2 regions of the Patulibacter sp. NPDC049589 genome follow, and region 2 is predicted to be linked to the other one. Evidence: riboswitches for the same ligand, from Rfam matches in the RefSeq annotation. Region 2 holds a riboswitch; the other holds the start of a gene.

Region 1 (4,397 bases), on a different contig from region 2:
TCGGGCGCCAGGCCGTCGATCGCGTCCAGGGCCCGCTCGCGCACGCCCTCTGCGGTCAGGCCGAGCAGGCCGGCGAGGTCCCCGTACGGCATCCGCCGCCGCAGCACGAGCTGCAGGACGGCCTGCTGGTCCGGGTGGAGCTCCTGCAAGCGGGACATCGGCGGTGAGCCTATACGGGCCCAGGTTACGGTGAGGTAAGAGCTGTGACGGGCGTCCGGAGGCCGCTCCGCCCGCGCGCTCTAGGATCGGACGCGATGGAGTTCGAGCCCGTGGTGCCCCTGGAGAAGACCCTCGACGGCCTGATCGGCCTGCAGGTCGGTGAGCACGGCGAGGACTGGGCCGAGGCCTCGCTGCCCGTCGGCGACCACGTCCGCCAGCCGATGGGTCTCGTCCACGGTGGCGTCTACGCCGCGATCGCCGAGTCGCTGACCTCGATGGCCACCGCCCGGGCCGTGGTCCCGGACGGGTTCTCCGCCCAGGGCCTGTCGAACACGACGAACTTCCTGCGCCCCTGCTTCGAGGGCACGGTCCACGCCCGCGCGGAGCGGCTGCACAAGGGCCGGACCACCTGGGTCTGGGACGTCCGCATGACGGACGACCAGGGGCGCGTGTGTGCGATCACGCGCATGGTGATCGCCGTTCGCCCCGTCGGCTGACCGCCGGCCGGGACGTTCGTCCCGGTCCGGCGCGGCGCGCTGGGCGGCGCGGTAGCCTCCGCTCGTCCGCGTCGGCGGGTGGCGAATCTCGATGGCGCCTCGGCGTTCGTCTGGCGTGCCGCTACTCTATGGAGAGGTGCCCACGGACACCGGACCGCCATGGACCTCCGAGACCCCGACCACTTCGCGAGCGCCTACGCCGAGCACGCGCCCGCCGCGGCCAACGCGGCGGCGTCGATCCTCGCGCCTGCGGGTCGCCGGTCGGACGTCGAGGACGTGGTCCACGACGTCTTCGTCCGCCTCTGGCGCGACCCCCGGCGCTTCGACCCCGCGCGTGGTCCGCTCGGGGCGTACGTCCGGATGGTCGCCCGTTCGCGGGCGCTGGACCTGCTGCGCTCCGGCCAGGCCGCCGGCCGCGCGACCGAGCGCCTCGCGGCCGCGCCGCCCCCGCTGCCCGCGGACGTCGTGGTCAGCGAGGCCGAGCGCAACGAGGCCCGCGCCGCGCTCATGCGCGCGATGTCGGCCCTGCCGGTGCCGCAGCGCGAGGCGATCGCGCTCGCCTGCTGGGGCGACCTCACCGCCAACCAGATCGCCGACCGCTCCGGGCTGCCGCTCGGCACGGTCAAGGGCCGCCTGCGCCTCGGTCTCGCGCGCATGCGGGCGGAGCTCGAGGGCTCCGAGATGGCCGCGGCGACGGTCATGACGATGATCTCGACGCTGCTCTGAGGAGCCGGTTGCCGGCGGGGGCGGGCCCGGCGGGCGACGCGGCCGGCGCGGCGCCCGGTGGTCGTCGGGCGACGGCGGTTCGCGGCCGGAGCACGCGGCGTCTCGAGGCCAGGGCACGTGATCTTCCGGGCCGTGCGATCGTGGCGCGCATACGCCATGTTGGCGCGTGTACGCCGTTCTGGCGGGTGTGCGCGATCGCACGGGGCGGGCCGCTGACGAGCCCTTAGGGTTCACGACACCTTCACCGACGCCGAGTCGGGACGTGCCCGCACGTTCCGAACGGGGGACCCACCGCCGCAGCGCTCTCCCCTCGAGAGCCGCGGCACGGGGCGAATCGGACGCTGAGTCGTCCGTAGCGTCCTCCGGCCGTCCCGCACCCATGTGCGGCACGACCGGGGGCTGCGAGCCCGTCAGCTAACTCCGTAGGCGTCTTCCCGAAGAGGAGACCCAACCGTGAATCGTGACGTCGTCGTCACGCCGACCCGGGCCGCGTTCGCGGCCGGGGCGGCGCTGGCCCTGACCGCAGCCGTCCCCGCCATGGCCTCTGCGCCGTCCGGGACCCCGGCACCCGCCTCCGGCGCGGCACCCGCCGCCTCGCTGGCCACCCCCGTCGCCGCCACCGCGGCGGCTCCGGTCGCACCCACCGCAGCACCCGCGACGGCACCCGCCGCCGCGAAGCGCCCCACCCCAGCCATCCGCGCCACCACCGAGCGCGGCGCCGGCCTCATCGGTCGGCGCGCCGTCTACGCCGGCCGCGTCCGGCACCACTCGCCCGGCCAGCACGTCCGGCTCGAGCTCCACAAGGGCTCGAAGTGGCGCGCCGTGGACCGCGACGCCGTCGGCCGCGACGGCCGCTTCCGCGTCAGCACGAAGATCGCCGCGATGGGCGACCGCTCCGCCCGCCTGCGGATCGTCTCCAACTCGCACGGCAAGGGCGACATCGAGCGCGTCGACCGGATCCACGGGTTCCGCTCGACCTACGCGTCGTACTACGGGCCCGGCCTGTACGGCAGCGCCCTGGCCTGCGGCGGCCACCTGAGCCCCGGCACCATCGGCGTCGCCCACAAGACGCTGCCGTGCGGCACGAAGCTGACGTTCCGCCTCGGCTCTCGCCAGGTCAGCGCGCGCGTCGTCGACCGCGGCCCGTACATCGCCGGCCGCGAGTTCGACCTCACCGCCGCGACGAAGGCCCGCCTCGGCTTCGGCTCCACCGGCACGGTGATGGTCGACCGCTAGACGGTCGATTCCACGGAGCCCGTGGATGTGGGATGCGTTCCGGGCGGTGTCCTGGCGTCGCACGGTGCCGCGGCCGGACCTCGACGTCTGACTGCGGTGCCGGGTGGCGTCCGGTGCCGTCGGGGACGTGCAACACGCGGCGAGATCGTGGGCCCCACCGTCGAGGCCGAATCCCCGCGGACCGCACCCGCGACGGCGCTAGGGTCCGGGTCATGAGCATCCCCCGGCTCCTCGTCTCCGTCGCGGTCATCGTCAGCGTCGGCGCTGCTGCGGCACCCGCCATGGCGAACTTCAGCGGCGCCGCGCCGGACCCGACGGGCGACGCGACCGATCCGCGATCCGGCCGCGACCTGGAGGCGGCCGCCTTCGGATACGACCGGAAGACCGGCACGGTCCGCGTGGCGATCCAGCTCGCGACCCGGCCGGACAAGACCGACGACGGCGTCGGCGTCCACGTGTTCCTCGCCCATCGCTCCGCGACCGGCTGCGACAAGACCCCTGGCGTCTCCGTCGTCGGCGAGACGCAGGCGCCGGGCGGCATGGCGTGGGGGCTGCAGACCGGGCCGTCGAGCGATCCGCTCGCGGCCGTCGGCTCGGCCGACAACTTCGACACCTTCGACGCCGTCCAGCGCTTCGAGCTCCGGGACCCGGCACTGAAGAACCGGGCCTTCGACTGCGCCGTGGCGACGACGACCGAGCTCGGCAACCCCGCGAACGTCCTCGACACCGTCGGTCCGATCGTGCTGAAGGCACTCCCCGAGCTCCGGCTCGGGGTCTCGGGGGTGCCGACGTCGGTCGTGCGCGACCGGACCCGTCGCATCACGGTGAAGGTGACCAACCCCGGCGACGCCCCTGCGACGGGCGTGAAGGTCCGCATCGGCCGGGCGGCGGGACTCGATGCCCCGGCGGCGACGTCACTGGGCACGATCGCCGCCGGCAGGACCGTGACGAAGCGGATCTCGATCCGGCTGACCCGGCGCGCGAGGTCGACGGTCCCCCTGAAGCTCTCGGCGGCCACCGGTGACCTGCGGATCGAACGCCGGTACTCGATCACCCCGAGGAGCAGGGCCAAGCGGGGCGGGAGCGGAGGGGGCGACGGCAACCGCGGACCGCAGCAGCTCTGCAACCAGTTCTCCCCGGACCTCAGCGGGCAGTCCGGAGGCTCGCTGATCCTCGTGCCCTGCTGAGCGCCTGCCGGGCGTCGACACCCGCCCACCCGGGTGCGTCCCGCCGCAGGCGGGCGTACCCTGGGATCGTGGGCACGGAGGGAACACCTGTTCGGTGCATCGGGCACCTGGACTGCGACGCGTTCTTCGCCTCCGTCGAGCTGCTGCGGCGCCCCGAGCTGCGCGGCAAGCCGGTGATCGTGGCCCACGACGGGCCGCGGTCGGTCGTCACGACCGCGACCTACGAGGCGCGGAAGTTCGGCGTCGGGTCGGCCATGCCGCTGGCGACGGCGAAGAACCGCTGCCCCCAGGCGATCATCGTCCCGCCGGACCACGACGCCTACCGCGAGGCGTCCGCCCGGGTGATGGGCATCGTGCGCGACGAGGTCGAGATCGTCGAGCAGGTCAGCGTCGACGAGGCGTACATGGACCTCAGCGCGATGGCGATGCCCAAGAGCGCCATGCGCCGGCTGCAGGCCCGGATCGTCAAGGAGACCGAGCTGCACGTGTCCATCGGCATCGGCCCGAACAAGCTCGTCGCCAAGCTCGCGTCCGATGCGGAGAAACCCCGCGGCTTCTGCGTGCTGGACCGGCGCGATGCCTGGCGGCGCTG
Region 2 (4,397 bases):
CCGCGGGCTTCTCGACGACAATCTGCAGACTGCTGGTGATGGGCGCCGCCGCGGTCTGGCCCGAGGCGGTCGGGGCGAGGAATGCAGATGCAAACGCGACGCCCGCCGCAGCGGCCGTGCAGCGGGCGGTGAGGTGGCGAATCGGCATAGGCGAACGCTACCGCATCCCCGACACGTTGTAGGACTTGGGGTGCCGTGGCGCTAAATCCGCTTCGCACCGACGAAGTGAGAGCCCCAATAGCTGTCGAAGATGGGGTGCTCCATGACTCCACGGCTGCTGGTTGCGGAGATCACGGTCGTCGGGCCGGTGGCGATCCCGACGTCCGAGGCGCCGGGTCCGGCGGTGTTGAAGAAGACGAGGTCGCCGGCGCGGATGTTGCCCTTCGACACCGTGCTGCCTTCGCCGTACTGCGCGAAGCTCGTGCGCGGCAGCGACACTCCGGCTTGCTTGAACGCCCACTGGACCAGGCCGGAGCAGTCGAAGGAGGACGGCCCGGTCGCTCCGTAGGAGTACGGCGCGCCGGTCTTGGAGCGCGCTGCGGAGATCGCTCCGCCGCCCCCGTTGCTGGAGCTGCTCGCGGTGGACGATGCGGCGCTGGGCGCGCTGTCGTTGTCGGGGGTGCCGGGCGAGGCGCGGATGCCGAGGCTGCTCAGGGTCGCGGGGCCGGGGACGCCGTCGACCTGCAGCCCGTGCTCGCGCTGGTAGTCGCGAACGGCGCTGCGTGTCTGGGGGCCCCACTCGCCGTCGACAGCGATCCCGAGCTTGCCCTGGATCGCACGGACGGTCGCCGTGGAGAGGCCGGGGTCAGCGGCGTCACTGGTGCTCGCCCGGGAGCTGGCCTTGGTGGTCGCCGATGCCTTCTTCGCGGCGCTCCCTAGTCCGAGCTTCGCGGCGGTCTGCGCTCCGACGACGCCGTCGATCGCCAGACCGTTTGAGCGTTGGAAGGCGCGGACGGCTTTGTGGGTCTGGGTGCCGAACTCGCCGTCGGCGGTGATGCCCAGGGCGCGCTGCAGGGCGGCGACGCGGGAGCCGCTGTCGCCGCGTTTGAGGACGGAGTCGGTGACGGGTGCGGCCTGCGCGGTGCCGGCGGTGACGGCCTCGGTGGCGGGAACGGCGAGCGTCACGCCGACGAGTGCCATCGCGAGCTTTGATCGCGCGCCCTGCTTGACCCCGACCTTGCGTGCGGCTGCGGTCTCGCGGCGCAGGCGGGAGCGGACGGTGGAGCGCTCCCAGAACTCGAGCTCGCCGAGGTCGCGGTGCCCGGGTCGAGGGGCCCGGAAGGCGTAGGACTCGTCGGGGATCCCGATGCGCCACAACTCCGTGGTTGTCGTCTTCGTGCCGGTCGTCGGTGCCATCTCGGTCTTCTCCTGATTCGTTCCGGTTGCCCGTCTGCGGACGGGCTGCGTGGACGTCGTCATCCCCCCGGCGCCTGGGGCCCTGTGGAGCCCCGGCGGGTGGGGTGGGTGCTGGTCGCTCAGCCTGCGGGGGCGAGGCGGCGAGCGCCGACGTAGTGGCTGCCCCAGTAGTCGTCGAAGGTCTCGTGCTCGAGGACACCGCGGCTGCTGGTGGCGGAGACGACGGTGGTCGGGCCCGTGGCGATTCCGACGTCGGAGGCCCCGGGGCCGGCGGTGTCGAAGAAGACGAGGTCTCCCGGCTGGATCGCGTCGCGCTCGACGGGCTCGCCCATGGTGAACTGGTCGAAGCTGTAGTGCGGCAGCGTCACGCCCGCCTGGGCGTAGGCCCACATCGTCAGGCCGGAGCAATCAAAGCCGCCGGGGCCGTCGCCGCCGTACTCGTACGGGGTGCCGGCCTGGCTCATCGCGGCCTGGACGGCCTGCGCGGCGGCGGGCCCGGGAGCAGCCGTCTGTGGTGCAGCATCAGATCGGAGCTTCGCCTCGATCGCGGCAGCGAACTTGAGCTCCATCGCATGAAGGGTCTGCAGGTTCGGGCGGCCGGTGGGAACGAGCTGCTTGGTGCGCTGGTACCGCTTCAGGGCGGTGCGGGTTCCCGTTCCGAGCGCGCCGTCCGGGCGGACCTTGACGCGGCGTTGCACGCTCTTGGTCTGTGAGCGCGTGAGCTTTACCGTCTTGACCGTGAGGTCCGGGTCCGGTGACGCAGGAGGCGCCGGGGCGGGCGCTGCGGTAGCGGCCGGCGGTGCAGCCGGCGTTCCGCCGCTGGGGCTCTGCGCCATGGCGCTGGCCGGCAGGGCCCCGAGGGTGATGCTGGCGGCCAAGACGATGCCGCGGGTGAACTGCTTCACAGGCGCTCTCTTTCGATGGCCTACGGGGTTAGCTGACGGGCTGGCGCAGAAAGACAGCGCCTCCACAAACGCGTGGATTAGCCCCAAAACCACTTGGGTCCCCCGTTCGCTCGAAACCGTTCGAGCGACTCGGCGTCCGCAAGATAACACCCCAGGACGCCCCGCGCATCAGCCTCCGACGATTCGTAGGAGTAAACGGCCCTCGGTCGTCGATGGATGGGCGCATCCACCGAGCCTTGCGCCAGCTCGCCGCCCCGCTGCGACACCGCGTGGAAGTCCGACAGTCCATCGATTCAGGCTCATGGCGCTAGCCCATCCGGGTAGCACGGCGGCGAGGCGCGGAACCGGTCTGAACGCCGGGACGAGCGCCGTCTCCACCCCTCCCCATGACAGGAGCCCTTATGTCCAACGCCCAGCAGATGCTCGAAACCCACCCGCAGGCCTTCGCCGTCGACGGCGCGGCGATCGCTCGCTGCGTCGATGCGTGCTTGGAGTGCGCGCAGACGTGCACCGCATGCGCCGATGCGTGCCTCGGCGAGGAGATGGCCGCCGAGTTGGCCAAGTGCATCCGGCTCAATCAGGACTGCGCCGACGTGTGCACGGCGGCCGGGCGGGTCGCCGGTCGCCAGACGGCGTACGACGCGAACGTCTCCGTGGCGATCCTGCAGGCGTGCGCGGCAGCCTGCCGCGCCTGCGGCGACGAGTGCGAGCGCCACGCCCAGATGCACGCACACTGCCGCATCTGCGCGGCATCGTGCCGGGCGTGCGAGCAGGCCTGCAACGACTTGGCGGCCGCGATCGCCTGAGCCGCAGCTGAGGCGCTCCGCGCGGCCGCCCGGTGGTCAGCCGTCGCAGGCGTGCGGGACGGGCGCGCCGTTTGCCTGCTGCTGGCCGGCGGCGATGACACTGGGCACCGAGGCCGTCAGACCGAGCAGCAGGACGACGCCCAGTGCTGCGGTGGTGTTCAGGGCGCTGCGGCGCAGCGCTCCGGGTGTCCGGTGGCCGCTGAGCAGTTCGTCGACGCGGTCGCGGACGTCGCGGCCTCCACCCAGCGGCGCGACGGCCGGGTTCTGCGAGATCGTCGCTTTGCAGATCGCGCTCGCGAGGGCGAAGCGGTCGTGCTGGCGGGCGAGCGCCCAAGCGTCGGCGTCACGTTCGAGATGGAAGCGCAGCTGCGAAACCGCATGCTTCGTTCCCGGAATGAAACGCGCCAATGCGCGGCACGCCTCGGCGTAGAGGACGACGAAGCGGTGGCGCCTGCGGATGTGGCCGTGCTCGTGATCGATTCCGGCGGCGAGCTCCTCGTCGTCCAGCTGCGTCAGGGCGCCGGCGGACACCACGAGTCGCGGATTGCTGAACCCGGCGGCCGCGACGAACACGTCGGGGCCGCCGACGATCACGCTGTCGGCCGGTCCGCGTCCGACGGCGTCGCGGGTGATCAGTCGTCGGATCGACCGGGCGGCGCGGACGAGCCCGAAGGTCAGCGAGATCGCCGACGCTGCCAGCAGGAAGATCGGGAAGATCGCCACGGCGTCGCCGACGCGGTGGCCGGCCACGCCGAGGTGGGTGGTGGCGATCGGGATGATCGTGTGCCAGCACCAGTGGGTCATCGCGTCAAAGAGCGCGGTCGCCGGCAGGAAGAGGACGAGGTAGAGCGCGACGAAGACGCTGGTCAGCGCCCGCAGGCCCAGCGCGACGCCCCAGAGCGTGGCGGCGGTCGCCGGCGCCACGCGTCGCAGCGGCACGACGTGCGGCAGCAGCACCGCGACGACGACCAGGAGTGCCAGGAGAATGATCACCGCCTGCGGGCCTCACGTGCGGCGGTGGCCTGGCGGGCCTGCTCCTGCAGAGCGGAGAGCTCGTCGGTGTCGATGGTGCCGATCAGCTGCGCCAGCGCGGCCTGCCGGGCCTCGAGCGACGCTCCTGCGAGGGTGCGCTCGATGGAGCGCGACAGGTACTGCCCTTCGGTCACCTTCGCGGTGTAGATGAACGTCTTGCCGCGCCGCTCCCGCGAGAGGAGACCACGATCGACGAGACGGTTGAGCACGGTCTGCACCGTGCTGTAGGCGCTGCGGTGCCGGGCCGGTAGTCCGGCGCGGACGTGCTCGACGGTCCCTTCGCCGTTGTGCCACAGGA

Evidence for each region. A riboswitch is a leader RNA that binds a small molecule or an ion and turns the genes downstream of it on or off. The one in region 2 is predicted to bind cyclic di-AMP.
Region 1: it holds a riboswitch for cyclic di-AMP, as region 2 does, so the genes downstream of both, AB0L40_RS22850 (septal ring lytic transglycosylase RlpA family protein) here and AB0L40_RS05140 (NlpC/P60 family protein) in region 2, are expected to answer to the same signal.

Annotation. Positions count from the first base shown of each region.
Region 1 is NZ_JBFAPC010000166.1:7,725-12,121, reverse strand. Features, by position in the region: partial or broken gene AB0L40_RS22865 (hypothetical protein) at 1-158, opposite strand, end outside; gene AB0L40_RS22860 (PaaI family thioesterase) at 255-656, shown strand; gene AB0L40_RS22855 (sigma-70 family RNA polymerase sigma factor) at 816-1,382, shown strand; cyclic di-AMP (ydaO/yuaA leader) riboswitch at 1,621-1,826, shown strand; gene AB0L40_RS22850 (septal ring lytic transglycosylase RlpA family protein) at 1,836-2,618, shown strand; gene AB0L40_RS22845 (hypothetical protein) at 2,831-3,805, shown strand; gene dinB (DNA polymerase IV) at 3,874-4,397, shown strand, end outside.
Region 2 is NZ_JBFAPC010000017.1:15,857-20,253, reverse strand. Features, by position in the region: gene AB0L40_RS05150 (L,D-transpeptidase) at 1-148, opposite strand, end outside; gene AB0L40_RS05145 (peptidoglycan-binding protein) at 202-1,356, opposite strand; gene AB0L40_RS05140 (NlpC/P60 family protein) at 1,476-2,261, opposite strand; cyclic di-AMP (ydaO/yuaA leader) riboswitch at 2,264-2,406, opposite strand; gene AB0L40_RS05135 (four-helix bundle copper-binding protein) at 2,663-3,067, shown strand; gene AB0L40_RS05130 (M56 family metallopeptidase) at 3,104-4,060, opposite strand; gene AB0L40_RS05125 (BlaI/MecI/CopY family transcriptional regulator) at 4,057-4,397, opposite strand, start outside.